2 regions of the Brevundimonas sp. NPDC046655 genome follow, and region 1 is predicted to be linked to the other one. Evidence: predicted binding sites of a transcription regulator. Region 1 holds the regulator's gene; the other holds the start of a gene.
The links. Region 1 encodes LexA, which represses DNA repair genes until DNA is damaged. Its sites were predicted from a motif close to ATGTTCNCNANNTGTTCT; they were not measured.
Positions count from the first base shown of each region.

Region 1 (14,731 bases):
GGTCACAGGCCCTGCACGTGGACATGGCCGGCGCCGACGGCGCCCGGTTCCGCGCCGCGCGCGGCATCGCCGCCGATGCGCCCCTGCTGCTGGTCCTGCCGGGCAGCCGACCCAGCGAGATCACCCGCATGACGCCCGTCTTCGAGGCGACAGTGAAGCGTCTGAAGGCGGCGAACCCTTCGCTGGAGGTGGCCGTAATCGCCGCCGGCACGGTCGCCGCTGATGTGGCGGGCCGCGTCGCCGCCTGGCCCTTCCGTGCCCATCTGGTGCAGGAATCAGACAAGTACGACGCGATGAAAGCGGCCAATGTCGCCTTGGCCACCAGCGGTACGGTCTCGACCGAACTGGCCCTGGCCGGTGCGCCCATGGTCATCGCCTACAAGATCGACGGCCTGTCCTATCTGCTGATGAAGAAGCTGGTGACGGCCAAACACATCACCCTGTTCAACATCGCCGCCGACGACCGCATCGCCCCCGAATTCATCCAGAATGACGCCACGCCCGAGAAGCTCACCGAGGCGGTCGGGCGTCTATTGCCTGACCCGCAGGCCGCCGCCGATCAGGCCGCGCGCCAGACGGCAGCCTTGGACCTGATGGGCCGAGGCGGTCCCGATCCGTCGGAGCTGGCGGCGGATGCGGTGCTGCGGGTGATTGCGGCTCGAAAGGGCTGAAAGTGCAGACTGTAACGTCGGTGTGTGGTGCCTCAAAGCGCGTCCGCTTTCGACCCGTGGCGGACATTCCCGTCGTCCGCGATTGAGCTCCACTATCCCCTGATCTAGCCTCCCGGCAAAGCGGAGGCGCGCATGAAGGTTCGATCATTTATTGCAACGCTAGGATTTGCCCTGGCCGTCAGCGGCTGCGCATCTAGCGAGAAACACGTCGGCACCACGGCCGATGGCACACCGATTCATGGCAGGAGCTTCACCCCAACCGACCGTGATGGCGCCGCCACTCTTAATTGTGCTGTTGGCGAAGATCTAAGGTTGGCGGACTGTCGCATTGTCAGTGAGCGCCCGGAAGGCAAGGGCTACGGTGCTATCGCGCTGGCCCAAGCTTCTAAGCCAGAAGCCCGCTTGAGCCGTCCGAGAGGAAGTTTGCGTGCAGGGGCGCGGATTGAATTTACGGTCCGCTTTCGCGAGAATTGAGCGCTCGAACCAAGCCACCCATCGTCACTCCCCGATCACTAGGGCTAAAGTCCGCTTCCCATCCTTGACGGCCTTTCACGATGTCTGCTGGCTGCGCCTTGGCACTTAGCGCGTCATCCAGGGCTTGTTAGACCCGGATTTCACGGTGATTGACTTGTCGCGCTGCAGGCCGCCCTTCTGCGGCGGGCCGGAGCGGGCTTTCAGCGCGGCCTGTTTCAGGCGCAGGGCGCGTTGGGCCGGAGTTTCGGCGGCGGGGACGTCGTCTTTATGGTCGCTCATGTCGATTACCTAGCATGGCGGAGCCGCTACGGCGGCGTGGGGTGAACAAAAAACGCCGGAGCTTTCGCCCCGGCGTTTTTCATTTTTGTTTGGCCGTGGTCAGAAGGCGCAGCCTTCTCGACCCGACACGGCCTTAGCCGCGCTGTTCGATCGACACGTAGTCGCGTTGCGTCGGGCCGGTGTAGAGCTGACGCGGGCGACCGATCTTCTGGGTCGGATCCGACATCATTTCCTGCCACTGCGCGATCCAGCCGACGGTGCGCGCCAAGGCGAACAGGACGGTGAACATGGTGGTCGGGAAGCCCATCGCCGACAGGGTGATGCCCGAATAGAAGTCGACGTTCGGGAACAGCTTGCGCGACGTGAAGTACTCGTCCGACAGGGCGACGCGTTCCAGTTCCTTGGCGACCTGGAACAGCGGATCGTTTTCACGGCCCGTGGCGGCCAGCACTTCATAGGCTGACTGCTGCATGACCTTGGCGCGCGGATCATAGTTCTTGTACACGCGGTGACCGAAGCCCATCAGCTTGTACTTACGGTCCTTAACGCCCTGAATGAACTCGGGAATACGGTCCGGCGTGCCGATTTCCTTGAGCATGTTCAGCGCTTCTTCGTTAGCGCCGCCGTGCGACGGGCCCCACAGGCAGGCGATGCCGGCGGCGATACAGGCGAACGGGTTGGCGCCCGAAGAACCGGCCAGACGGACGGTCGAGGTCGAGGCGTTTTGCTCGTGGTCGGCGTGCAGGGTGAAGATGCGATCCATGGCGCGGACCAGGGCCGGATCGACCACATAATCCTCGGCCGGAACGGCGAAGCACATGCGCAGGAAGTTCTCGGCGTACGACAGGTCGTTGCGCGGCGAGATGAAGGGCTGGCCGATGTGGTATTTGTAGGCGCGGGCGGCGATGGTCGGCATCTTGGCGATCAGGCGGATGGCCGAGATGTCGCGCTGCACCGGATCATGGATGTCCAGGCTGTCGTGATAGAAGGCCGACAGGGCGCCGACGGTGCCGACCATGATCGACATGGGGTGGGCGTCGCGGCGGAAGCCTTCGAAGAAGCGGTCGAATTGGGCGTGCAGCATGGTGTGCCGCGTGACGCTCTGCTCGAACTTCTCGTACTGGGCGGCGGTCGGCAGTTCGCCGTGCAGCAGCAGGTGGCAAACTTCAATGAAGTTCGATTTTTCGGCCAGCTGGTCGATGGGATAGCCGCGGTGCAGCAGCACGCCGGCGTCGCCGTCGATGTAGGTCAGAGCCGATTCGCACGAGGCCGTGGAGGTGAAGCCCGGGTCGAAGGTGAAGGCGCCGGTCGCGCCGTACAGCTTGCGGATGTCGATGACGTCCGGTCCGGTCGAGCCCGCGAGGACGGGAAGTTCGACGTTCTTGTCGCCGTAGGTGAAGGTCGCCGTGCCGGCGGGTTTCGCTTGTTCAGTCATCTAGGCCCCTTTTGTTTTCCTTCGACCGGGCGCGGGGAGGCGTCGGCCTGCGTGGTTATGGGTGTTCACTTAGTCTGTTGCAGCGCATCATCCAAGCGCCCCAGACCTTCGTCGCGTCCCAGGGCTGCAAGAATCCGCGCAATGTCGGGCGACACCGAGCCGCCAGTCAAAGCGCCGCGCATGGAAGGGCCGATTTTTCCGAAGCCTACGCCCTCTTCCTTAGCAAAGGCCTTAAGTTCAGCTTCGAGGGCGAAAACGTCCCAGCTCTGGAAAAGACGGAGCCGTTCACGGAGTCGTGAAATTCTCTCGCCGCCTTCGCCGCTTAACAAACCAAGGGTTTTCTCATCGAGGGCGAGCGGACGCTGCTTCAGGACGAACTCGGTCTGGGCGACCAGTTCCACGACGGTCTTGGCGCGGTCCTTGACGAAGGGCATGGCGCGCAGCAGGCGGGCCTCGTCGTCGGGCTGCAGGGCGCGGCCCTGGGCCAGGTGGGCGTCCAGGGTCAGCTTGGCCAGACGATCGTCCTCGGCCAAGCGGATCCAGTGGGCGTTGACATGGGCCAGCTTGTCGAAGTCGAGGCGAGCTGGGGCCTTGCCGATGCCCGGAAGGTCGAACCATTCGATCGCCTGTTCGTCGCTGAACAGTTCGTGGTCGCCGTGGGCCCAGCCCAGACGCGCCAGATAGTTGCGCATGGCTTCGGGCAGATAGCCCATCTCGGCGTATTCATGAACCGCTTGGGCGCCGTGGCGCTTGGACAGCTTGGCGCCGTCGGGACCGTGGATCAGCGGGATGTGGGCGAAGGTCGGACGCGTCCAGCCAAGCGCGTCATAGATCAGGCTCTGGCGGGCGGCGTTGTTCAGGTGGTCGTCGCCGCGAATGACGTGGGTCACGCCCATGTCGTGGTCGTCCACCACCACGGCCAGATTATAGGTCGGGGCGCCGTCCGAGCGGACGATGACCAGATCGTCCAGCGACGAGGATTCCCAGCGCACGCTGCCTTGCACCGCGTCATCAACCACGACGGCCTGGTCCAGCGGGCGGCGGAAGCGGATGGTGGAGGGCTTGGCCAGATCATCGACGGTCGGCTCGCGGTCGCGCCAGGGCGAGACGAAGTCGCGGCCCTCGGCCTTGGCGGCGTCGCGCAGGGCGTTGGTTTCGTCGGCGGTCAGGAAGTCGCGATAGGCATGGCCCGAGGCCAGCAACTGCTCGGCGACCTCGCGGTGGCGGTCGGCGCGGGCGAATTGGAAGACCGGCTCTTCGTCGCCGAACAGCTCCAGCCAGGACAGGCCGTCGAAGATGGCCTTCACGGCGTCGTCGGTCGAACGCTCGCGGTCCGTGTCCTCGACGCGGATCAGGAATTTCCCGCCCCGGCTCCTGGCGTACAGCCAGTTGAATAACGCGGTTCTCGCCCCGCCGATATGCAGGTAGCCTGTGGGCGAGGGGGCGAAGCGGGTGACGACAGTCGAGGAAGGGGAGGTCATTCAGGAAGGGTCCGTTGCGGAGGCCCTTATACGCCCGCGCGCGCCAAAGCGAAGCCTTGCCTTAAGGGTTCTTGACGGGGGGCGCGCCGAGGTCGCGGCGCAGACGGATCGGTGGCGATTGTGGGCGCCGGTCTTCTTTGGCGGCGGCTGCGCGATCTATTTCGCCTTGAGGGCCGAACCGGCGGGATGGCCGCTGATGCTGGCGGCGGTGCTGACAGGCGGGGCCTGGCTGGCAGGGCGGCGGCTTGGGCTGGCGCGGCGCCGGACCCTCGCCCTGCTGATGCTGGCCTGCCTGTGCGGCGGGGCGGCGACAGCCAAACTCAGGACCGAGGCGGTCAACGGGCCGATCGCGCCGGCCCTGGCCGAGTCGACCGTGGTCGAGGCCTGGGTCATGGACATCGACAGTCCCGGCGAGCGCGGCGCGCGAATCGTCGTGGCGCCGGTGCGGATCAGGGGGCTGACCCCCGAGGCGACGCCGGTTCGGTTGCGGGCGACGGTGCGCGGCGAGCCGCCGGCGCCGGGGACGGCGGTGCGTCTCTATGGCATTCTGAACCCGCCGCCGGCGCCGGCCAGTCCGGGGGCCTATGACTTCGGCCGCAATGCTTTCTTCCAGGGCATGGGCGGGACGCTGTTCGCTCTGGGGCAGACACGACCGACGGTTCTGCCCGAGCCGCCCTGGCGGGTGCGACTGGCGATGAAAATCAATGCGGCGCGTTATGCGCTGGCGCAGAGGATCGTGGCGCGGCTGGGCGAGCGGACGGGCGGAATCGCCGCCGCCATGACCACGGGACATGAGACCTGGATCGGGCGCGAGGATCTGGACGCAATGCGCGATTCCGGGCTGGCGCATATCCTGTCGATCTCGGGCCTGCACATGGCCATCGTCGGCGGCTTTGTCTTCTTCGCCGTGCGGCTGGGCGTCGCGGCCTGGCCGTGGCTGGCGCTCAGGGTGTCGGGCAAGAAGGTCGCGGCGGTCGCGGGGCTGATCGCGGTCGGGACCTATCTGGTGGTGTCGGGCACGCCGCCGCCCGCCGAGCGGGCGGCGATCACGGCCTCCATAGCCTTTGTCGCCATCCTGCTGGATCGACAGGCGGTGACCATGCACGCCCTGGCGGTTGCGGCTTTCGCGGTTCTGTTGCTGCAACCCGAGGCCATCGTCACGCCAGGGTTCCAGATGTCGTTCGCGGCGACAGCGGCTCTGGTAGCGCTGTCCGAGGTCTGGCCGCGCCGGATCAAGGAGATTTCCGCGCCCTGGCCCTTCGTGGCGGCGCAGAGGCTGGGCAGTTGGCTGCTGGTGGCATGCACCGCCAGTCTGGTCGCGGGCATGGCGACCGGGCCGTTCGCCATGCAGCATTTCAACCGCACCGCCGTCTATGGCCTGGTCGCCAACATGGGCACGGCGCCGGTCGCGGACTTCATCCTGATGCCGGCGCTGGCGCTGGGCGCGGCGCTGGAGCCGCTGGGGCTGGGCGCGCCCTTCCTGTGGCTGGCGGGCAAGGGCGTCGATCTGATGCTGGCCATCGGCCACTGGACGGCGGGCCTGCCGGGGGCGGTGCAGACGGTGGCCAGCGCCCCGGCGGCGGCTCTGCCGGTGGCCTTCCTGGGCATCCTGTTCATCTGCCTGTGGCGCGGGCGGTTGCGCTGGCTGGGTCTGCCGCTGGCGGCGGCTGTGCTGATCTGGCCGCGTCCGGCGGCGCCGGATCTGTGGATCGGCGACGGCGGGACCAATGCGGCCTGGCGGCAGGCCGAGGCGGCGGTCGTGGTGCGGCCCGGCGTGCGGCAGTTCGCGGCCGATCTGTGGTCGCGGCGGCGCGGGTTGGCACTGACGCCGAGACCGGAGGAGGGCTGGGCCTGCAGGCGGTCCTTCTGCGCGCCGGAAGCGGCTGGGCCGGTCGCGCTGTGGTGGGGGAAGAAGGGGCCGACGGCGGAACAGTTGGACGCGATGTGCCGGTCGGCGTTGGTCGTCAGCAGCCGGGCCGATTTGACATGGTTGCCCGCTTCATGCGCGGACCGGCTGGTGCTGGACGGCGTTGACTACTCGCGCGGGGGCTCGGTGGAACTGTGGCGCGTGGGCGCGGGCTGGAAGGCGGTGTGGGCGGCTGACGTGCGCGGCCAGCGGCCGTGGACGCGTCAGGCCGATCCCGACTTCAGTGATAGCGGCGGATAAGGCCGACCAGCTTGCCTTGGACCGCGACCTGATCCGAGCCGTAGATCTTGGTCTCGTAGTTGCGGTTGGCGGGCTCCAGAGCGATGGAGGCGCCCTTCTTGCGCAGGCGCTTCAGCGTGGCCTGTTCACCCTCGACCAAGGCCACCACGATCTCGCCGGACGAGGCGTCGGCGGTGGATTTGATGATGACCATGTCGCCGTTGAGGATGCCGGCCTCGATCATCGAATCGCCCTCGATCTCGAGCAGATAGTGTTCGCCCGCGCCCAGCATGGTTTCCGGCACGGGATAGCGGGCGGTCTCATGCTCGATGGCGTCGATGGGCGTGCCGGCCGCGATCTTGCCCATCAAGGCCAGTTCGCGCGTGTCGTTGGCAGGCTCAGCGGCGCGGGGGCGACCGCCGCCTTCGATCACGCCGGGCTTGAAGCCCGCGTGGCCGCGCGGCGCGCCGGCCGTGGCCTGTTCCGGCAGCTTGGTCACTTCCAGCGCGCGGGCGCGGTGGGCCAGACGGCGGATGAAGCCGCGTTCTTCCAGCGCCGTGATCAGGCGGTGGATGCCCGACTTGGACGCCAGATCCAGCGCCTCCTTCATCTCGTCGAAGGAGGGCGAGACGCCCGTTTCCTGAATCCGTTCGTGAATGAACATCAGGAGTTCGTGCTGCTTCTTGGTGAGCATGGGCGCAAGGCTTCCAGAACAAGGCGTGAACCGTTGTCGATGTTCTGTAAGTGTTCTTGCTGAATGTCAACTCGGCCGCGTTGAGGGGGCGCTGCCGCTCAAAGCGGCTTCTTTGGATGTCAGCTAAGGGTGGAAAGCTGCAACACCGACTCATGAAGCTCCCTCATCAGCCTCATTGACGTGTCTGAGACGCCTGCGCCTCTGTCTCTCGCGCCGTCGTCGCTCACGAGCTTCGAACCGCTGGATCCAAAAATATCCTCTCCAGCCGAAGAGCAAGCACCAGGGCGCTCCCCAGATCACACTAATGGCGACCGTGGCTGCTGTAGCTCCGAAAAGCAGCATTGGCACCAACCCCACTGAGACTATGAGGACGAGCCAGTTTCCCACACGGTAAAACTCATGATCGAACTCTCGGTCTAGCCAGCGAACGATCGGGTGATGGTGGGGTGTAGTTTTGGGCACCTACAAACGGGACATTGAAAGTAGTCTATCGTCAAGTTCCGCAATGGGTCGATTACGGTCCTGGGCACCGGAGCCCAGAGCGGACATTGGCCTCCAGGCCGAAAAGCCGTCGCCGTCGATGTCAGCTAAAAATGGGAAGCGGATGTTCCACATTTATATCCGAAAGACAGGAGACCCCGTGATGCCCATGATCAATCCAGTTGGGCGTCATGTGCGAACGCACGCGCCTGTCGCGTTATCAGGCTGTTTGATCGCGGCTTGTACGGGAATGACGGGTCACAGCGCGCCCATTTCGTCAGCGCTAGTCGCTCCGACCAACGAGGAAGTCGTCGCATATGTTCAGACGCATTGGTCCAGCTACTCGGAGCGGACCGCACGCTTTCAGCAGCGTCCAAACGACAACGTGTCCCTCATTGGCGTTCGAGACGTCTCCTGTGGATCATATTACGGCATCCCCGAGTGCCGATTTACAGTGACGGTTAGCATCGATGGCGGATCACCTGTCGATCAGCGCCTGTCGAGCCAGTTTGATAGATACCCAGACGGAAAGCTGTTTGAGACAATCGTGCTTATCCATGAGCGCAGGCGGTAAGAGCTGCACCCCGCCAATGTCCGCGACGGGTCGGAAGCTGACATTTCCTGCTGAGCCGATATCCGACGTTAACTCAGCGACAGCAGGGCCTTGGTCGCCGCTTCCACATCATCCTGACGCATCAAGCTTTCGCCGACGAGGATGGCTTGGGCGTGGGCGTCGGTGACGCGCTGGACGTCGTCGGGGGTGAAGATGCCGCTTTCGGCCACCAGCAAGGCTTTGACGGGGCTGAGCATGGACAGGCGCTCGGTGGCGTCGAGGTCGACCTCGAAGGTGCGAAGGCTGCGGTTGTTGACGCCCACCAGATCGCCGCCCAGCTTGCAGGCGCGGGCCATCTCGGCCTCGTCGTGGGTCTCGATCAGGGCGTCCATGCCGAAGCGCTCGGCCTCGGCCAGAAGCTCGGCGGCCAGGGCGTTGTCGACCATGGCCAGGATGATGAGGATGCAGTCGGCGCCCAGGGCGCGGCTCTCGGCCACCTGCCAGGGATCGACCAGGAAGTCCTTGCGCAGGCAGGGCAGGGCGACCGCGTCGCGGGCGGCGGCCAGGAAGCCGTCGTCGCCCTGGAAGCTGGGGCCGTCGGTCAGGACGGACAGGCAGGTCGCGCCGCCGCGTTCATAGGCTTTTGCCAGCGCGGGCGGATCGAAGTCGGCGCGGATCAGGCCCTTGGAGGGGCTGGCCTTCTTGATCTCGGCGATCAGGGCCGGGCGGCCGGTGTCCTCGGCCTTGCGTTCCAGAGCGGCGCGGAAGCCGCGCGGGGCCGAGGCCTGGGCGGCGAGGGCCTCGATGGCGTCCTGAGAGGTCGCAAGCTTGCGGGCGGCTACGTCTTCGCGCTTGTAGGCGGCGATCTTCGCCAGAACGTCGGTCATGCGGCCTCGGGCTCGATAGGGGTGTTGGTGACGCGCACCAGGGTTTCCAGCGCGCGGTCCGCGCGGCCGTCGTCGATGACGGCGGCGGCCAGTTCGGCGCCTTCGCGCAGGTCGGCGGCGCGGTCGGCCACGACCAGGGCGGCGGCGGCGTTCAGCACGACGATGTCGCGATAGGGGCCGGGTTCGCCCGCCAGCAGGGCCGTCAGCGCCGCCGCATTATGCTCGGCGTCGCCGCCGCGCAGGTCGTCCAGCGTCGCCAGCGGCAGGCCGGCGTCGGCGGGGGTGACGGTGAAGCGGCGGACGGCGCCGTCCTTCCATTCGGCCACTTCAGTCGGGCCAGTGGTGGTCAGTTCGTCCAGACCCTGACCGTGTACGGTCCAGGCGCGGCGGGCGCCGAGACGGCCCAGCACCTCGGCCAGAGGCTCCAGCAGGGCGGGATCATAGACGCCCATGACCTGACGGTTCGCATGGGCTGGATTACAAAGCGGTCCCAGAAGGTTGAAAACCGTACGAAAACCGATCTCGGCGCGCACCGGCCCGACGTGGCGCATGGCCCCGTGATAGGTGGGTGCGAACAGGAAGGCGATGCCGGCCTGATCCAGGGCGCGGGCCTGTTGCGGGATGGTGGCGTCCAGGTTGACGCCCAGCGCGGCCAGGACGTCGGAGGAACCGGACTTGGAACTGATGGCGCGGTTGCCGTGCTTGGCGACCTTGAGCCCGGCGCCCGCCAGGACGAAGGCCGCCGCCGTCGAGACGTTGAAGGTGTGCTGGCCGTCGCCGCCTGTGCCGCAGGTGTCGATCACCTCGTCGAAGGGGTGATCCAGCGACAGGGCCGCATCGCGCATGGCGGTGGCGAAGGCGACGATCTCGTCCACCGTCTCGCCGCGAATGCGCAGGGCCGTGACGGCGGCGGCGACCTGGGACGGGGTCGGTTCGCCGCGTAGGCAGGCCGAGAAGAAGGCGTGGGCTTCATCCGGCGTCAGGACGCGCCCGTCCACCAGCTTGCCCAGCAGAGGCTTGAAACCGTCCATGGGCTCAGACCGTCGCCAGACGCTTGACGCCCGCCAGATCGAGGAAGTTTGCGATCATGTCGTGGCCGTGCTCGGTGGCGATGGATTCCGGGTGGAACTGCACGCCATGGATCGGCCGGGTGCGGTGAGCCAGGCCCATGATCTCGCCGTCGGCGGTCCAGGCGGTGACCTCCAACTCGGCCGGCAGGGTTTCGCGGCGCACGGCCAGGGAGTGATAGCGGGTGGCGATAAAGGGCGATGGCAGGCCGGCGAAGACGCTGCGGCCCTCATGCTCGATCGGCGAGGTCTTGCCGTGCATCAGGGTCTTTGCGCGGATCACCTCGCCGCCAAAGGCTTGCCCGATGGCCTGATGCCCCAGGCACACGCCGAAGATGGGCATGTCCTGCGGCGCGGTCGTGATCAGCGGCAGGCAGATGCCGGCTTGATCGGGGGCGCATGGCCCAGGCGACAGGAGTACGGCCTCAGGCTTCAGCGCCCAGGCTTCGTCCACCGTCAGGTCGTCGTTGCGGACGACATGCGTCTGGGCGCCCAGCTCCGCGAGGTAGTGGACGAGATTGTAGGTAAAGCTGTCGTAGTTATCGACGACGAGGATCATGGCAGGGTTCTTAGGACGGGAGTGACGACGCGCCAAGCGAAGGCGGACTGAAAGCGGACGTTAAGCTGTCCGCGCGATACAGGAGCATCGCCATCGGAAGAAATCCGTCTTGACCCGCTTAGAAGCCATCCGCGACGCCCGCGACCTGTTGAACGAACCGGTCATAGAGCAACCCAAGCCGCTGCGCCTGCTGGCGGCGGCCGCCTTCGCCGCGACGGCGGCGGTGATGCTGGCGGGGACCATGGTCGTGGGCCCCGGCGTGTCGTTCGACCAGGGTTCCACGGTTTCCAATCCTTAGATCTTGCCGTCGGCGCCCTGGCCGCGAGTCGTCGCGGTGAATCGCCACGCGTCCTCGGCCGCCTTCATCGGGGCGCGGGCCTTGGCCAGGGTTTCGGCGTATTCAGCGGCGGGATCGCTGTCGGCGACGACCCCGGCACCAGCCTGAACGAAGATCCTGTCTTTAGCGAACATGGCGGTGCGCAGGACGATGCAGATGTCCGCCTCGCCATTGGCCGAGATATAGCCCACGCCCCCGCCATAGCCGACGCCGCGCTTCTCGGTTTCCAGTTCGTCGATGATCTCCATGGCCCGTACCTTTGGCGCGCCGGACAGGGTGCCGGCGGGCAGGGCAGCCAAAAGGGTATCGACCGCGTCCAGCTTGGGATCAGCGGCGCCGTGCACGTTGGAGACGATGTGCATGACCTGGCTGTAGCGTTCGACGACGAAGCTTTCCGTGACCTCGACCGAGCCGGGCGACGAGACGCGGCCCACGTCGTTGCGGCCCAGATCGAGCAGCATCAGGTGTTCGGCCCGCTCCTTGGGATCGGCCAGAAGCTCGGCTTCCAGCGCCTTGTCCTGCTCGGGCGTGGCGCCGCGCGGGCGGGTGCCGGCCAGGGGGCGGATGGTGACGCGACCGTCCTTCAACCGGACCAGGATCTCAGGGCTGGAGCCGGCCAGCTGGAAATCGACGTAGTCGAGGAAGAAGAGATAGGGCGACGGGTTGCCGCGACGCAGCGACCGATAAAAGGCGAACGGGTCCTGGCTCCACGGCGCGGAGAAGCGGTGGGCCAGCACGACCTGGAAGATGTCGCCGGCGGCGATGTAGTCCTTGGCCCTGGCGACCATGGCGTCGAAGCCGGCGGCATCGACGGGCGAGCGGAATTCCGGGGCGGGAACCGGCGCGGCTTCGCGCTGGATCGGCAGGGGGCCGCGAAGGCGATCCTCGAAGTCGTCGAGGCGGGCGATGGCGGCGTTGAACGCCGTGTCCGCCTCGACATCGCTGTCGGGATAGGCCGCGGCGATCAGGACGATCTCGTGCTTCACCGAGTCGAAAATGGCGACCAGCGACGGGCGCGCCATGACGGCGTCGGGCAGATTCAGCGGGTCAGGGTTCGCCGGACCCAGCGGCTCCAGCAGCCGCACCATGTCGTAGCCGAAGACGCCGAACAGGCCGGCGGCCATGGGCGGCAGATCGTCGGGCAGGTCGAACCGGGTGGCGGCGATCAGGGCGCGCAGGGATTCGAGCGCGGGGCGGTCTTCAGCGGTGAAACGGTCGGACAGGACCGCCTCGCCGCGCGCCATCTCGGCCTGACCGTCGCGGCAGCGCCAGACGACGTCGGGGGCCAGGGTGACGATCGAATAGCGGCCGTTGACCGCGCCGCCTTCGACCGACTCCAGCAGGCTGGCGTAGGGCCGTCCGTGACCGACCTTGAGGAAGGCCGAGACGGGCGTTTCCAGGTCGTCGATCAAGCGGCGAACGACGACCTGGGGGCGGCCTGATTTCAGGCCAGAGACAAACGCGGCGCGTTCACCTTCGTGTCCAACGCCTGCGCTCATTTCTTGGCGGGCGCGGGGGCCGGCGCCGCCGGAGCGGTTGCGGCAGGGGCTTCGATGCCCAGGGCCGCGATGGCGGCGGCCGGGTCGTTCTTGGCCTTCACGCGTGCGGCGGCCGCGGCGAAGCTCTGTTCGACCATGGCGTTGGCCAGAGCCTGGGTCAGGCGCGGACGAACCTGCTCGACCAGGGGCGCGGCCAGGGCGGGAACGGCGGCGTGGATGGCGTCGACATGGCCGACCACGAAGCTGTTCTGCGACGCCGCGCCGGTGAAGACTTGGCCCTTGCCCTGACCGAACAGGCCGCGCAGGACGCCTTCGCCCAGTTCGGTCTGGCTGGCCTGGCTCTGTTGGACGGCGGTGCGCGTAGCCAGCTGGGCGCCGGCCGAAGCAGCGACCTTGGCGATGTCCTCGCCGCCGCGAATGCGGCCAGCCAGCTCCTCAGCCTTGGCCGACAGACGGCGCGCGTTTTCGCGCAGGGTCCATTGCTGGGCCAGAGGGGCGCGAACTTCGGCCAGGGTCGGCAGCGAAGCCGGACGGATGTCGTCAACGCGGACGGCGAAATACTGGCCTTCGCCGGCGTCGATGATGTCGCTCTCGCCGCCCTTGGACAGGGCGTAGGCCGACTCGAAGATCTGACGCGGCGCGTTCAGGGGCTGACCGTCGGGCAGGCGGCCGTCAGCGGTGAAGGGCGGCAGCTGCACCAGACGGGCGCCGACCGATTGGGCGGCGTCGGCCAGGTTCTTACCTTCCTGGCGGGCCTTTTCGTACTTCTCGACCTTGGCGTAGGTCTCGCCCTTCACGTCTTCGGCGCGCAACTCCTGAACCAGGGCGTTGCGGACGCTTTCCAGCGTGGCGGGCGCGCCGGCGGTGACGCCGGTCACCTTGGCGACGGTGAAGCCCAGGCGGCCCTGGATCGGGTTGGAGACCTGGTTGGCCGGCAGGGCGAAGACGGCGGCGCCGACAGCGGGGTCGCCCAGCGCGCTCTGCGGCGTGTCGTTATAGGTGCTGACCTCGATCTTGTTGGCGGCGGCGACCTCGGCCGGGGTCTTGCCGGCGCGCAGGTCGGCGGCGACGCGGTCGGCGGCGGCCTTGTTCGGGACGGTCAGCGTGACGAAGGTGCGCTTTTCGGCGTTCGACAGTGCGGCCTTGCGGAACTCGAAACGCTCGCGAATGCGCTCTTCGGTGATCGGCGCTGCCTGGCTGTTGGGGCCGGGGTTGAACAGCACGATCGAGATCATGCGGAATTCGGGACGGCGCAACTGGGCGGCGTTCTCATTGAGGAAGGCGGTCAGTTGAGCGTCGGTCGGCGCGCCAGCGGCCCCGGCCATCGCCTGGGTCACAGTGAACCAGCGCCCATCGCGCGTTTCCAGCGCCTGACCGGCGAGCAGGGCGCCATAGATGCGCGGCACGCGCGCGCCGGCGAAGACGCCCGCACCGAACTGGCTTGCGACATACTGATCGCGCAGGTCCTGCTCCAGCATCTCCGAGGTCATGCCTTGCGCGGCCAGAGCCTGCTCGTAACGGTCCTGATCGAACTGGCCCGAAACCTGGTTGAAGAAGGCCGGGATCCGGCGGATTTCCTTCAGCACCAGTTCCTTGCCGGGGCGGATGCCGGCGTTCCAGGCCCAGGCCAGGAAGCCCATGCGCTGGGTTTGGCTTTCCAGGTACTGGGTGTGGATGTTCTCCTTGACCATGTCGTCGAACGACACGGGGCGACCGGCCTGCTCCTGCAGGTTGGCGCGGACGCGCTCGAAGTCGCCGCGGAACTGCTGGGCGCCGACGCTGCGGTCGCCGGCGTCGATGACGTGCTTGGGTCCGAAGCTCGAGAAGACGTCCGACTGGGCGCCCACGATCAGGAAGCTGAGGATAAGCAGGGCGAACAGGCCCGCAGCCCATTTCGATTTGGCGAAGTTGCGGAACAGCGTGATCATCGAGACAGAAACCTGACGAGGGCCGGCGTCAAAGGGGCGCCACGTTGGCGTATAGGGGCAGTCCCTAGGGCGCCGCAAGCGGACGGACCGCAACATCTTGGCTTCCGCGACAACGGCGCCTAAAGAGGCGGCCATGAAACAATCTGTGAAGCTGGTCGCCGGCAACTGGAAAATGAACGGTCTGGGCGCGAGCCTGGGTGAGGCTGAGGCTCTGGCGAAAGCCTTGCAGGAACAGGCTGCG
Region 1 is NZ_JBJDPV010000001.1:335,322-350,052, forward strand. Features, by position in the region: gene lpxB (lipid-A-disaccharide synthase) at 1-671, shown strand, start outside; gene ACI2KI_RS01650 (hypothetical protein) at 804-1,145, shown strand; gene ACI2KI_RS01655 (hypothetical protein) at 1,251-1,424, opposite strand; gene gltA (citrate synthase) at 1,558-2,859, opposite strand; gene gltX (glutamate--tRNA ligase) at 2,925-4,340, opposite strand; gene ACI2KI_RS01670 (ComEC/Rec2 family competence protein) at 4,459-6,507, shown strand; gene lexA (transcriptional repressor LexA) at 6,488-7,180, opposite strand; gene trpC (indole-3-glycerol phosphate synthase TrpC) at 8,303-9,100, opposite strand; gene trpD (anthranilate phosphoribosyltransferase) at 9,097-10,131, opposite strand; gene ACI2KI_RS01690 (anthranilate synthase component II) at 10,136-10,726, opposite strand; gene ACI2KI_RS01695 (hypothetical protein) at 10,836-11,024, shown strand; gene trpE (anthranilate synthase component I) at 11,021-12,562, opposite strand; gene ACI2KI_RS01705 (peptidylprolyl isomerase) at 12,559-14,490, opposite strand; gene tpiA (triose-phosphate isomerase) at 14,624-14,731, shown strand, end outside.

Region 2 (14,731 bases), on a different contig from region 1:
GTGCATCCGGCCGCTCGGCGATGGTCGCTACAGCGGGCGCGAGGATCGCGTCGACGGCGAAGCCGAAGGCGACCAGGCCGGCTGCGCCTTTCATTGGCGCTACAGTCGCGACGTGCCTCAGAAGGACGGGACCTCGACCAGACTGAATTTCGACGACTGGTTCTATCGCATCGACGAAACCGCGGTGATGGTGAAAGGCGTCGCGGGCCGCATGGGCCTGCCGTTCGCCACCGCCCATGTCCTCTATCGTCGCCTGGAGGGCTGAAGGATTCATCCGAACTTCCCGTGGATGAACCAGGTCTGGGGACCGGTCCGGGCGTCCTCGCCGTCGCCCGCGCGGAACAGCCAGAACCGGTCGCCTCCGTCGTCCTCCACCTGGAAATAGTCGCGCACGGCCCACATCTCGGCGTCGCTGCGGCCCCATTCCCCATGGATGCGTTCGGGACCGTCCGCACGGCGGATGCGGCGGCGGACGCCGCGCCAGGTGAACCAGGCCGGGGGATTGTCCGGGAGCAGGGCCAGGGTCTCGACCGGTTCAGGGGTGGGGAACAACCGGATCGGGCGAGGCCAGTCCGTGCGCCAGCTGGACGCCTCTGTCCCGCCGAGCGGCGCGGCGCGGCGCACCGAGCGCTCGGGGACGTCGCTCTCGACCGACGCCACGCTGTAGAGGCGGCGGGCGCCGACGCGGTTGGCCAGGACATCGACCAGACCCGCCACGTCAGGGCTCTCGCTGTCGCTCAGGCCGGTTGAGCCGGGTCGCCAGTCCAGCGGCAGGGTGATGGAAGCCGCGAGCGTCATGCGCTCGATGCCGAATCCCGGGTTTATGGTCTCTATCTTGTCTCGCAGCAGGCGTGACAGCCGATCCCGGTCACGCACCGGGCGGGCCAGCCCCACCCGCACCGCCTCGACGCGATGGTCGACCCTGTGGCACAGCCAGTCGAGTCGGCGGGCGCCCAGACCGCACCGCTCGAGTTGGAGACAGAGATCCTCGACCATCAGGCCGACTTGATGTGAGAGGGTTTCGGCCGCCCCGATGGGCTCGGCGAAGCGGCGCTCGGCGCGCGGCTGCTCCGCTTCGATCACGGGGATGATCGGCTCGAAGACCCGGCCCAGGGCCTGGTCGAGCCTTAGCCCGGCCTCGGGTCCGAACCGCAGGGTCAAGGGGCCGCGGGGCTGCCGCTCCAGATCCAGAACGGTCTCGAAGCCCATGCGGCGCAGTCCATCGACCAGGTCCGAATCCAGACGCAGGCAGGCCAGGGGCAGGGGGCCGAGCCTTCGACCGACCTGGCCTTCGGCCACGACGGCGGGTCCGGAGGAATAGCGGGCGACCGCCCAGGCCGCCCCGTAGGCGGGGGCGATCACGCCCCGGGCCTGTACGCCTGCCGCCGCCAGTCGCGCCTCCATGTCGGCGATGAGCTCGGCCTCCCCGCCCTTGAGATGGGCCGCCCCCGTGGCGTCGATCGCCAGACCGTCGGGGCCGTCCGCGGCGCAGACCGGGGCGTAGAGGCGAAGCGCCCAACAGGCGAGGCGTTCAAGGGCTGAGGCGTCGCCCAGGGGATCGGCTGCGAAGGACGAAAGTCCGGGCGCGAGCGCGTGAGCCTGGGTCGCCGCCATGCCGGGCCGCAGGCCCAGGGCTCGCGCGATAGGGTTGCAGGCGGTGAGAAGGCGTCGGCGCCGATCCCGTCCGATCAGAACGATCGGCGCCTCAGGCGGCGGCGCGGCCTCGCCCAGCCGCCGGCGCAACCGATCGATGGGCCAGTTCGGCAGGTAGAGAGAGACGACCCTTTTCATCACAGGCTTCCAGAGAGAAATCGGCGCAGCCGCCTGACCGGCAGCGGAGCAGTTCCACGAGCCAGCGCGGCCGACCGACGCCGGGCGCAGGCAGGGGCGAGGAGGGTTGGGGCGTGATCCGCCAGCGGGTCGCAGCCGCCGTAGGCTGGCCGAAATCCGCCGCTTCGGCGGCCCGTCGCCATCGACGAACGGCCAGGCCCGTCACCCCCGAAATCTCGGCGGCCAGTTGCAGACGCCGCGATGCGGTCATTGACAGCCTGGCCGTCTCGGCGACCACGGCGGCGAGCCCCCCGTGGCGCAGTCCTTCCTCGAAACAGGCCAGCAGACTCGTCTCGTCCGCGGCCTCAAGACAGATCAGGCGCCCCGGGTCGAGGCCGGCTTGTTGAAGGGCCGGGGCGAAGAGGTCGGCCCGGGTGACGCACCACAGGACCGGACCTGACAGGCGGGCCGCGATTCCCGCAGCGAAAAGGGCCGCGGCCGCGCCGTCGACCGCCCCGTCTCCGCCCCCGGCCACCTCGTGAAGGGCCCCCAGGATCAGCCCGCCCTGGGGCAGGGCGGCGTCGAGAGGGGCGACCCCGAAAGGCAGGACGCCGGCGGATCGGCGATACCCGGTTTCAAGATTCTGGATACGGGCGCGCAGTTCGGCGAGCTCGGCTGCAGGCCGGATTGACATGAGGGCCTCCTTTCCGAGGTCTGAAGTTCCTGTTTTGTTCTGGTTCTCAATTCGGTCCGGAGTCAACGGTCCCTTGCGGCGCCGCTTTGCGAATCCCTGTGAATCCTTTGCGGCTCTCCCGCGCCGCCGGGCGGAACAGGGCGTCAAACCGGGTGAGAGGAAGCCGACCGGGGTTTGGGGCGTTGGAACGGGACCATGTGCAACAACTATCGCCTGCATGTTCCCGTCAACCAGTTGGCAGCGCCCTTCAGCGATAGCGGCCGGACGCTCGCCATGCCCGAGGGTTCGCCGAACCTTGAGCCGAAAGACTACCGGATCGGCGATCGCGCGCCCGTCGTCCTCGCCGGGGAGGGCGGCCTTCGGCAGGTGACGACGCCCTGGGCCTGGAAGGGGCCGACCGGAAAGCCGGTCTTCAACTTCCGGTCCGAGGGCCGGTCCTTCGCCGGATCGACCCGCTGCCTCATCCCCGCCGACGGCTTCTACGAATTCACCGAGCCGAAGGTGGCGGGCAAGAAGACCAGGTGGTGTTTCACCCTGATCGACCAGCCCTGGTTCTGGATCGCCGGGGTAATGAAAGACGGCGCCTTCGCCATGCTGACGACAGAGCCCGGCCCGGACGTGGCCCATTATCACGACCGTCAGATCGTCGTCCTGCCGCCAGGGGCCGGCTTGCCCTGGCTCGACCTTTCCGCGCCGGACGAACTGATCCTCAGACCAGGTCCCGCGGGCTCGCTCTTCGTCGAGCGGGTTTATCCATAGGAGCAAGGCTTGGCGGCGACCCGACTCAGATTAACCGCTGCACATGACCCCTGATCAGCTGACCGCCGCCCTCGACGCCATGCAGCAGGCCGCCGGGGACGACGCCCAACGGATGCCTGGATTGATCGCCGTGAACAGCGCGGAATGGTGCGACAGCCTCCATGCGGTTGAGCACGTCGCCAGGACCCTGGACGAAGGCATTCGGCATCGAGGGATCAAGATCGTGGTCTCATCCCTGTTCGAAACCAAGGTCCTGACCCGCGCCGAAGCCGCTGATCGCGGCGAGCCCTATTTTGACCTGACCTCCGCGGACTGAGGCTCGACGACCGGCCAGGCCTGGCCGGGTCCCGCGGTCAGGTCAGTTCAAGAGCGATCAGGTCATCGCCGCGGACCTGCACGCAGACTGACTGGCTGCACCTTTGAAGGATGGAGTGAAGGGATGCGGCGGCGAGGCGGCGTCGCCATGCGCTGGACGGCTCCGCAGTTCAGCCGTCGCTGAGTCCTTCTCGCTTCTGCAGCCATAGCCGGGAGCGAAGAGGACCGCCGCAAATTCGATGGGTCCTGACGTTGCCGAGGGCGCCCGCGTCGGGCTCAGCGGGCCGCCATTCCGAGCTTTCGCCTGAACGGCGCCCGCATCTGAAGTCCGGCAGGATTGGAAGTCGATTCTCAAAACGGCCAGGTCGGAGCCTTGCTTCCGAGGGGCAGGGAAAGACTGAAACCTGCTGGGCGCCTGGCCAGGTGCTTCCGTCCAGCGGCCGGTCTTCCGTCCTTCGCGCCATCCGGCGCGGCCTCTCCATGAGGCGGATCTGACCGGGACCGGTCGGCTGGCGCAACCGTCAGGACGACTTTCTTCCCCGGCCTGCGGCCTTCCTCGCGAAGCAAGAAAGACGGTCCCTCCGGTCCTCCGCTGCGCTGCGGGGTCTCGCTGCGCTCGCCCTGCGCGCCTTCCGGCCCCGGCCTCCCGATCGCCATCGAGGCCGCGACAGGCGTGGCCCGAAGCAAAGGAGAGACTGACATGGCCGCTATCGGATCCTTCATCGCCCAGGGCGACGGCTACACCGGTTCGATCAAGACCCTGACGCTCAACGTGAAATCGGCAGCCTTCAGGCCGAATGAGAAGAGCGACGACAAGGCCCCGGATTACCGGATCTTCGCGGGGACGACGGAGTTCGGCGCGGCCTGGAAAAAGACCAGCCAGCAGAACCGCGAATACCTCTCGGTCAAGCTGGACGATCCGAGCTTCCCGGCGCCGATCTACGCCTCCCTGGTCGAGAGCGACGAGGGGCACAGCCTCATCTGGTCGCGCAACTGAGAACCCCGCGGCGGCGCCAGGGGCGCCGCCGCCATCCCTTCAGACCCTGTTCGAGGAGGCCGCCATGTCGCGCCCCGCCGCTTCCGTTCGCCCCGATCCCCATGCCGAAATCACCGCTCTCATTCTCGCCGACCTCGAAGCCGGCGTCCGACCCTGGAGCCGTCCGTGGACGACCCAGGGCGCAGTCTCCCGGCCCTTGCGTCATGACGGAGAGCCCTATCACGGGGTCAACGTCCTGACCCTCTGGGTCCGGGCCGCCCGCTGCGGCTACGGCCGTCCTGTCTGGATGACCTTTCGTCAGGCCCTCGCCCTCGGCGGTGCGGTGCGAAAGGGCGAAAAAGGCGTCCCCGTCGTCTACGCCGCGCCGGCGGCGGGCGATGACAGGGATGATCAGCCGGAGGCGCGGCGCTCTGGCCGTTTCCTCAAGCGGTACATCGTCTTCAACCTGGACCAGATCGAGGGGCTCGGTGATCGATATCCCCCGCCGGACCGTCCCAACGCCGCGGACCGGATTCACCATGCGGAACGCTATTTCGCCGCGAGCGGCGCCGATATCCGGGAGGGCGGCGACACAGCCTGCTACCGTCCGGACGCTGATGCCGTTCACATGCCGGCCTTCGAGGCCTTCCGGGATCGGGAAGCCTACTACGCCGTCCTGGCCCACGAACTGGTTCATTGGACGGGTCATTCCTCCCGTCTGGACCGTGATCTCAAGCTCGGCCGCTTCGGCGACGAGGCCTATGCCCGCGAGGAACTGGTGGCGGAACTCGGCGCCGCCTTCGTCTGCGCGGACCTCGGCCTGACCCTCGAACCCCGGCCCGACCACGCCGCCTACATCGCCTCCTGGCTGCGGGTCCTGCGCAATGACACCCGCTTTATCGTCGCCGCCGCCGCCCATGCGGAACGCGCCGCGAGGTTCCTGGCTGAAAGGCAGCCGCCGCCCTGATGCGAACGGGCGTGATGACGCGCGGGCATCGCCTGATGCCCGCGCGCCGACTGCCGCAAACGCCGGATTGCCGAAATCCTTGGCCTGTCCCGCCGCCGACATTCGACGGCGTTCCAGCCCTGCAAGGATTGCCGTCATGCACGACGCCCAGACCCCGATGCCGCCGCGCTACCTCCGCACCGCCGAAGCGGCGCGGCATCTCGGCCTGTCCGGACGAACGCTCGAGAAACACCGCTGCTACGGCACCGGTCCTCTCTATCGGAAGATCGGCGGACGGGTCGTCTATGCCGTCGGCGACCTTCAGGCCTGGGCGGATCGCGGCGTCAAATCCTCCACCACGGACCCGGGCCACGACCGAATCTCCCCTGCGCGCCGCTCGCATGGGGGCTCGGGGCTATGACCGGCCGGGATGAGGAGGGCCCTCCGCCGCCCTATCTGGCCTATCACCGCGAACCTGTCGTGATGGCGGGCGCGTCGTCCCATTCCGCCGACCTCCTGACCTGGGTCGAACTCGTCTTCGACCCGGGACGTGCAGAACGCTGGATTCGTTTCGGTCAGGCGGTCGACCAGCGCATCGTCTCGCGCCGGAACCGTTTCGTCGCCTTCCCCCCCGGCGCCGTCTTCGCCTATGTCCGCTGGACCGCCGACGCCTGTGGCGCCGTCGTGTCGCGCCTCGACATTCTCCAGGCGGCCGATCCGACCCGCGACCGGGTCGCTATCCCCGGCGTGGTTCCGGGCGCGGTCAGCCTGCTTCGATTGAACGGCTGGCCGCGGGTTCGCCGAGCCCTCGATCTGATTGACGCCGTAGAGGCCGGCGGCTTCGAACCGGGCGAGGTCGCGCCCGACTACTGGCGCCACGTCCACGCCCGGATGACGGTCAGCCTGCCGCCTCTGGCCTATACGGCAGAGCGTCACCGGGCCTTTCGTCTACGCCAGCAGGTCTCGTCATGAGGCCGGTCGCGCTAGCATGGGCCGGGCTGGCGCTTGTCCTTCTCGCGCTCGGCCCGATTGCCGCCCGCACGCCGCGCCTGATCTGGAACGTTTCCGGAAGCCTTCCGGTCGGCCTCTACCGGCTGGAGCCGACACGCGCGGTCGCCGCAGGCGACCTTGGCGCCTACCGCCCCAAGCCGGAATGGTCGCGGGCCTTCGCCGCGCGCGGCTATCTGCCGGACGGCGTCCCGCTCCTGAAACCGATCGCGGCGACCGCGCCTTCCGTGGTCTGTCGCGAGGGACTTCTGATCACCATCGACGGCGCTGCGGCCGCCATGGCGCTGGAAAAGGACCGCGCCGGACGCCCGCTGCCGCGCTGGAGGGGATGCAGAGTCCTCGCTCCCCAGGCCGTCTTCCTGCTCGCGCCTGATGTTCCGGACGCGCTGGACAGCCGGTATTTCGGTCCGGTCGACCGCAGGGATCTGATCGGCCGCATCGCGCCGATCCGCACCAGGGAGGATCGCCGATGAGCGCCCGGTCCTTGCCTGGCAGGGGCGTAGTGCGCGCGGCGGCGGTGGGCCTGGCCCTGGCGACGACTGGTTTTCCGGGCGTCCCGATAGCCTTCCCGGCGGTTCCGGAGCCGCGCCGGCAAGCCCCTGCCGGACGCGCGGTCGATGACCTGATCATCCAGGCGGCGAGCCGTTTCGGATTGCCTCCACACTGGATCCGGGCGGTCATGAAGCAGGAGAGCGGCTTCAATCCGCGCGCCACATCGCGCGCGGGGGCCATGGGTCTGATGCAGATCATGCCCGCCACCTATGAGGAGCTGCGGCGACGGCACGGCCTCGGGGCGGACCCTTACGATCCTCGCGACAACATCATGGCCGGCGCCGCCTATCTGCGCGAACTGCACGACCGGTTCGGCCTGCAGGGCATGTTGCCCGCCTACAACGCCGGGCCGCGGCGTTACCTCGAGCATCGGGACAAGGGTCGCCCACTGCCTCTGGAAACCCGCGACTATGTCGCCCGAATAGGGTTCCTGGACAGGATGGCGGCGTCGCCCGCCGCGCCTCGGATCATGGATGTCCCCGCAGCGGATCCGCACCAGGCGCCGCTCTTCCCGGACATGCCTCAGTCTTCCGGTCATGAAGGGGCCGGGCTCTTCCCCGTGTCGGCGCCCGCCGCCGGCTCAGATCCGGTTTTGCCGCGATGAGGCTCCCTGGAAAGGTGAAAAAGGGAGGGCGAGATAAAAGCCGCAAGGCGCGGCGAGGGTGGGGGAGGGTTTTTGCCTTTTGTATCAAGGCCTTGAATCAAGGTCTGTTAAGGCTTCGAGCCTTGCCCGACTGGCCATGTCACGGGAAGGACGCATGTTTTTGCGCCTTTTGCCTGCCGTCATGACCCGAGACGACGACTTCCAGGTGCGGCCCGGACGCATCCGCGGGGCGTCAGGATCGCGGATCGATACGGCGCTGCGCCAGGTTCTGGTCGCCGTCGCCCGCGCCGGCGGTCGCCCGCGCGGACCGCGCGTAGGCAAGGGAGGCGGTTCAGGCGGAAGCACCTTTGGGCGGGGGCGCGCGGCCGTGGTTCGCAGCCTCCACGCAGGGACGTCCCGGAGGCGGGTGGTCGTCAAGGCGCGGGTGGCGCGGCGAAGCTCAGGAGGGCTCGCCGCGCACATCGGCTATCTCCAGCGCGACGGCGTGACTCGGGACGGCGAAGCGGGGCGGCTCTTCGGCGCCGAAAGCGACATGATCGACGCCTCTGCCTTTGCGGAGCGGTCAAAGGACGATCGTCATCATTTTCGCTTCATCGTCTCGCCGGAGGACGCGGCCGAACTCGCCGACCTTCGCGCCTATGCCCGCGATCTCATGGCCGAGGTTCAGCGGGATCTCAGCGCGCCGCTCGACTGGGTCGCGGTCGATCACTTGAACACCGTCCATCCCCATATCCATATAGTGCTGCGCGGAAGGCTGGATGACGGCTCCGACCTGGTCATCAGCCGGGACTATATCAGCCGGGGCTTTCGCGCGCGCCGAGGCCCTGGCGGAGCTTGAACTGGGGCCGCCGAGTCCGCGTGAACGCGTCGTCGCGCTGATGCGGGACGCCGAGGCCCAGGGCTGGACCCGCCTCGATCGCGCGCTCGAGCGCCTGGCCGACGGCGAAGGCGGTGTAGACCTGATCCCGGCGAAGTCGCTCGGCGATCCGGTCGGCGTCCGGGCCCTGGTTCATCGGCTCAGGACGCTCGAAGGGTTCGGCCTGGCGGTCCCGGCAAGCCCGGGCCGATGGCGGCTGGAGAAGGGGATCGGGGAGCGGCTGCGCGCGATCGCCCGCGAGACTGAAACGGCCGCTCGTCTGGCGGCGGCGTTGGAGGCGCGCGCGCTCGTTCGGGCTCCGGAACAGTGGGCGACCTCGGCCCTGTCCGACGTCGTCGTCGGACGGGTTCTTGCGCGCGGCCGGGACGACGAACTGCGCGGCACGGGTTTCGCCGTCATCGACGGCTTGGACGGTCGGGTTCATCACATCACCTTGGCGGACGCCGGCGCGCCCGATCCCAGGGTCGACGCCATCGTGCGCGCCAGCCCGCCGTCGCGCGGCGCCCATCCGATGACGGTGACGCTGTCCGACCTGGACCTGACCGGCCAGATCACCGCCAGGGGCGCGACATGGCTGGACAGGCGAGCGCTGGATCCCAACCCCTTGCCCGAGGCCGGCGGCTTCGCGGACGAAGTCGCCGCCGCCCGCGAAGCGCGCATTGATCATCTGGTCGCCGAGGGGCTGGCCGAACGGCGCGGGGCCGGCGTGCGCTTCGCGCCCGGCCTGCTGGAAATCCTGAAGGCGCGGGAGATGGCTCTCGTCTCGGAACGGGTTCGGAATGAGACCGGCCTGGTCTTCCGTCCGACAGCCGAGGGGGATGAGGTTTCGGGCGTCTACCGCAAACGCGTGGACCTGGCCTCGGGACGGTTCGCCATGATCGACGACGGGGCGGGCTTCACCCTCGTGCCCTGGCGGCCTCCGCTCGAGCGAAATCTCGGCCGATCGGTCACCGGATTTGCGGGCGGCCGAGGCGAGATCCAATGGCGCCCGCCGCGCACCCTGGGCCGCTAGGCCTGGACCCCAAGACCTCAACCTCGGAAGGAGGGAGCATGTCCGCTGGAAAGATCCTCTGGGGCCAGATCAGCCTGGTCCTCGGTCTCATCCTCGCCGGCGTCTGGGGGGCGACCCAGTGGACGGCCTGGCGCCTGGCCTATCAGCCGGCGCTCGGCGCGCCCTGGTTCGAGCTCATGGGGCATTCGATCTACGCCCCGCCGAGCCTCTTCTTCTGGTGGTTCATCTATGAGGCTTATGCGCCGCGGCTCTTCCTGGAGGGCGGGGCGATCGCGGCGGGTTCTGCGCTCGTCGCCATCGGGGTCTCGATCGCCATGGCGGTCTGGCGTTCGCGAGAGGCGGCGTCGGCGACGACCTACGGCACCGCGCGATGGGGCGACGTCCGGGACGCCCGCGCCGCCGGCTTGATGGGTGATGACGGCGTGCTGCTGGGCGAGATGGACGGCCGGTATCTGCGCCACCACGGACCCGAGCATGTGCTGTGCTTCGCGCCGACCCGCTCGGGCAAGGGGGTCGGTCTGGTGGTGCCGACCCTCCTGACCTGGGGCGGCTCGGCCCTCGTCCATGACATCAAGGGCGAGAACTGGTCCCTGACCGCGGGATGGCGCGCTCGCTTCGGGCCGGTCCTGATGTTCAATCCGACCGATGCGGGGAGCGCCGCCTACAACCCCCTGATGGAGGTGCGGCCGGGACCGCTCGAGGTGCGCGACGTCCAGAACATCGCCGACATTCTCGTCGACCCCGAAGGCGCGCTCGAACGTCGGAACCACTGGGAGAAGACAAGCCATGCTCTCTTGGTCGGGGCCATCCTCCATGTCCTGCACGCCGAGCCCGACAAGACCCTGGCCGGAGTGGCCGCCTTCCTGTCGGATCCGGAACGGCCGATCGAAGCCACCCTTCGGCGCATGATGACGACGCCTCATCGCGACGGACGGCCTCACCCTGTGATCGCAGCCGCCGCCCGCGAACTGCTGAACAAGAGCGAGAACGAGCGGTCGGGCGTCCTCTCCACCGCGATGAGCTTCCTCGGCCTCTATCGCGATCCGATCGTCGCGGCGGTGACCGGACGCTGCGACTGGCGCATCGCCGACCTGGTCGACGGCGAACGGCCGGTCTCCCTCTATCTCGTCGTGCCGCCTTCGGACATCAGCCGCACCAAGCCTTTGATCCGCCTGATCCTGAACCAGATCGGCAGACGCCTGACCGAGGATCTGCAGGCGCGGGCAGGGCGTCGCCGCCTTCTCCTGCTGCTCGACGAGTTCCCGGCGCTCGGTCGTCTCGACTTCTTCGAAACCGCCCTGGCCTTCATGGCGGGCTATGGGCTGAAGGCCTTCCTGATCGCCCAGAGCCTCAACCAGATCGAGAAGGCCTACGGGCCCAATAACGCCATCCTCGACAACTGCCACGTCCGGGTCGCCTTCGCGACCAATGACGAGCGCACGGCCAAGCGAATTTCCGAGACCCTGGGAACGGCGACCGAGCTGAGGGCGATGCGGAACTACGCCGGGCATCGGTTGTCGCCCTGGCTGGGTCATCTCATGGTGTCGCGCCAGGAGACGGCCCGTCCCCTCCTGACCCCGGGCGAGGTGATGCAACTGCCCTCGACGGACGCCCTGGTGCTGGCGTCGGGATGCGCGCCGCTGCGGGTGAAGAAGGTCCGCTACTATGCGGACCGTCAGCTCAAGGCGCGCGTGCTTCCGCCTCCGGCGTCGCGAGGCGCGATTGCGGGCGGAGCCTATGTGCCCTGGCCGACTCCCTCGGTTCCAGTCGCTGCATGGCGATCAAAGCCGGGGGAGGCCGATGACGGAGTCCTGAGACAGGCACAGGATCTCGAAGCGCCGGACGTCCTGGGGCCGGCGCTCGTCGTCGACGACCCGTCATGCGATCCGCTCGGTTCCGACCGCGAGGATGACGAGGGCTTCGCGGTTCTTCCGGACGACCTCGAAGCCCGGATGCGGCGCGTCGCGCGCCAGGTCGCGCTCGATCCTGACGACGGCATCGCTCTTTAGGCCGGTGCAATGAAGAAGCCCTTCCTCACCGTCTACCTGACGCCCGAGCTGCTCGACCGCCTGGTCGCGCAGGCGAAGCGAAGGGGCGTGCCCAAGTCGACCGTCGCCGAGGCGGCCATCGCCAGCTTTCTCACCCCGGACGCCGCCCAGCAGCAGGAGGCCGCGCTCGGCCGGCGGCTGGATCGGCTCAATCGTCACGCGGACCGGTTGGAACGGGACCTCGAAATCGCGGTCGAGATGATGGCGCTTTTCGTCCGGACCTGGATGGCCGCGACGCCCTCGCTGCCGGACGCCGCCCAGGCGGCGGCGCGTGCGAGGGGGCGCGATCGTTACGAACGTTTCGTTGAGCACCTGGGCCGCCGGCTGGCGTCGGGGCGGTCGTTCACGCGCGAGCTGGCGTTCGAACTTGAGGCGGCGACCCGAGATGCGCCAGCCGAGTCATTCGAGGATGGGGCTGGGGAAAAGCGCGCGGCCGGCCCAGGGGAGTGAAAGCCCTGGCGTGCGGGCTGTTAGGGACGGCTCGCGGCGCCTGGGCCGTGGCTGTTTTTACGCGTCCAGCCAGACCTGGCCGCCCTCGTCGGCAGGAAGCGATGGGCGCGACACGTCCAGTCGCGCTTCGAAGACGGGCTCTCCATCGGAAGTCATCACTTTCACGGTGAGACGGCTGAAGGTCGTCCCGCGCAATGCGTGATCTCTCACAATATCCGCCGTCGCGAGCAACGCCTGCGCCGCAGCTGCATTGTGATCTGGAACTTCAAGCTCCACGGTTGTCAGACGTTCGTCAGACCTGAGGAGGAAGATATAGTTCGGATCCATTTTCCGGAAACCGCCACGCAGGAAGGAGGTCTCAAAGGTTGTCTAATGAACTCTTCCATCTCCTGAAGGCGAAGCTGACTCGCCGAAGACCACTGTCTCTCGCGACGGTGAAGAATGTCGCCGACGCTTTCGAACCGCTGGATCGAACGCCCGCGGCCGAGGACTTGATCGTCCAGGGCGTCCGAGCGTCATCCTGCCTCCTGCTTCTGGATGGCTTCGCCGCCCGGTACCGCCTGCTGGAGAGCGGTCGGCGCCAGTTCACGGACATTGTGGTGCCGGGAGACTTCATCAATCTGGGGACCGTGCTGAAGAAACGACAACCCCAAAGCGTCTTGGCCTTGACCGACTGCAAGACGGTTTCGCTCGCCCATCCGCGCCTGGAGCTGTTGATCGACGGCGACCCCGATCTCACCAAGGTCCTTTGGCTGGAGACCCTCGTGGACGGCGCCATAGGCCGGGAATGGATCTTCTCACTGGGCGCGCAGAGCGCCAAGGCGCGACTGGCCCGCTTCCTGTGCGAGATCTACTGTCGGCTGGAGGCTGTCGACCGCGCGGCGGACAACAGCTTTCGTCTCCCCCTCACTCAGGCCCAGGTGGGCGATGCGCTGGGGTTGTCGGCGGTCCACGTCAATCGCGTGGTCTCGGAGATGCGCCATGAGGGTCTGATCGCCTGGAGCGGGCATGCAGTCCGGCTCCGACAATGGCGGGAAGTGGCCAGGCTGGCGGAATTCGACGGCGCTTATCTGGAGCTTCCGCCTCGCTCCACTTAGCGGGAGTCCGAGCGGCTGCTTCAGCGGGGGCTCCCCCCATCGCCAGGGCCCGACGGCTCTCTTTCAAGCTTTAGGACAAAGCGAGTCCGGACGGCCTTCAATGGATCGGCGGCGCTTGACGCCTGAAGTCAAGGGGGCGGTAATGCCCGGTGACGGGCTTCAGGAGGGTGGGGGATGCAGCGGAAAACGACCAGTGAGCTCTGCGATCTCGCGCGAAGCGGCGGCAGTATCGTGGTTTATGCCGACACCCGCTCGGTCGAGGATTTGATCCAGATCGCAGGCGAGTTGCGACACGGCGCCACGCTTACGCTGACGGGCATGGCCATGCGCCCGACCCGAGACCTATGCCGGATAGCCGAGGCGGCTCCCGGTCGGGTCTCGTTTGCGGGTTAGGGTAGCCTGTGATCTGTACTGACAAAGCCAAAGGCCCGCCTCCTCGTTTAAAGGCGGCGGGCCTCGAGGCGGAGCCCGAGGGCTCGACGCACGACCAACTTCTACCGGCAAGAGCGAAATTGATCACCAGCCCGGAATAACCGTGAAGTCGGGAAAGGGTTGCTCCTGAGCTGGACAGCCGGCGTTGCGTGTCGACGCCATCCGGCATGATCCGCAAGGGGCACGCGATGAAGCTGCGCGGGCGTTCCTGGCCGGACCCTGGCTATATCGGCGCTTCAGTCGTCGCGGTCGCCCGAAGAGATTTTCTTGGGGCGCATGCCCGTCGCACCATCGGCGGCTGAGCGGCGGCCGTTCTTTCGGGAGGCCGACGCGGTCAAACCCTCCGGGCGGACCCGCCCGTCAGCGGCGCGTCTTCGTCTTTCATCTCGAGAGCATCGGCATCCTTGCGATAGCGCTCCGCCATGCCGGCGAACCGGTCGCGATCGGCCTCGAACGGCGAAAGACGGGCCATGCGTTCGGCGTTGAGCTGCAGCTGGCGAAGTTCGGAAATGCGGGAGGAACGGGTCATAATGAAGCGGAACTCGACAAGGGTGTTCGTGCAGCAGGCCTGGAGCAAGTCCCGGGCCTGAGCGCGATACGATTCGCTCCGCCGGTCGGATGACCTCGTCCTTTCAGTCAGTGACCCGGAATCCTGATATCGCGAGCCTCAGAACAGAGGTCCCGTTCTCGGGTGCGGGCGGCCGCGCCGCCGATCGCCTGTCTTTCTGCGCCAAGGCCCTACTACGCCGTCAGGGGTGTTGAACCCTGGTGATTTGAGGCCTTCTTGTCGCCCCCGTCCGGATCGGTCGTCGATCCGCTCTCGCAGACGGGACGCCATGACCATTCCGGCGCGCAGCCTCAAAATGCTTCGCACAGCTTTAGGGCCGGCGCTGCTGGACGCCCTCTCCGAGCCGGACGTGGCGGAGGTCATGCTCAATCCCGATGGCAGGATCTGGCTGGATCGGTTGACGAGCGGCCTGGAGGCCACCGGCCAGAGGCTGGAGCCTTCGGAGGGGGAGCGGATCGTGAGGCTGGTCGCGCACCACGTCGGACTGGGGGTGGACGAGAGCCGTCCCCGCATCTCCGCTGAGTTGCCCGAAACGGGGGAGCGCTTCGAGGGCCTGCTGCCGCCGATCGTGCGCGGCCCGGCCTTCGCCATCCGCAAGCCCGCCGTCGCGGTCTTCACCCTGG
Region 2 is NZ_JBJDPV010000002.1:209,136-223,866, forward strand. Features, by position in the region: gene ACI2KI_RS08750 (DUF3833 family protein) at 1-265, shown strand, start outside; gene ACI2KI_RS08755 (Y-family DNA polymerase) at 271-1,791, opposite strand; gene ACI2KI_RS08760 (ImuA family protein) at 1,706-2,464, opposite strand; gene ACI2KI_RS08765 (SOS response-associated peptidase) at 2,660-3,223, shown strand; gene ACI2KI_RS08770 (hypothetical protein) at 3,267-3,539, shown strand; gene ACI2KI_RS08775 (DUF736 domain-containing protein) at 4,239-4,535, shown strand; gene ACI2KI_RS08780 (ArdC family protein) at 4,600-5,481, shown strand; gene ACI2KI_RS08785 (helix-turn-helix transcriptional regulator) at 5,618-5,881, shown strand; gene ACI2KI_RS08790 (DUF2840 domain-containing protein) at 5,878-6,432, shown strand; gene ACI2KI_RS08795 (S26 family signal peptidase) at 6,429-6,941, shown strand; gene ACI2KI_RS08800 (lytic transglycosylase domain-containing protein) at 6,986-7,624, shown strand; gene ACI2KI_RS08805 (relaxase/mobilization nuclease domain-containing protein) at 8,031-8,462, shown strand; gene ACI2KI_RS08810 (DUF3363 domain-containing protein) at 8,383-9,513, shown strand; gene ACI2KI_RS08815 (conjugal transfer protein TraG) at 9,552-11,522, shown strand; gene ACI2KI_RS08820 (CopG family transcriptional regulator) at 11,532-12,011, shown strand; gene ACI2KI_RS08825 (DUF6894 family protein) at 12,069-12,338, opposite strand; gene ACI2KI_RS08830 (Crp/Fnr family transcriptional regulator) at 12,446-13,108, shown strand; gene ACI2KI_RS08835 (hypothetical protein) at 13,875-14,117, opposite strand; gene trbB (P-type conjugative transfer ATPase TrbB) at 14,404-14,731, shown strand, end outside.
Region 2: ACI2KI_RS08760 (ImuA family protein) is a predicted target of LexA. The motif match lies at 2,505-2,522, and genes of this name have one in related genera.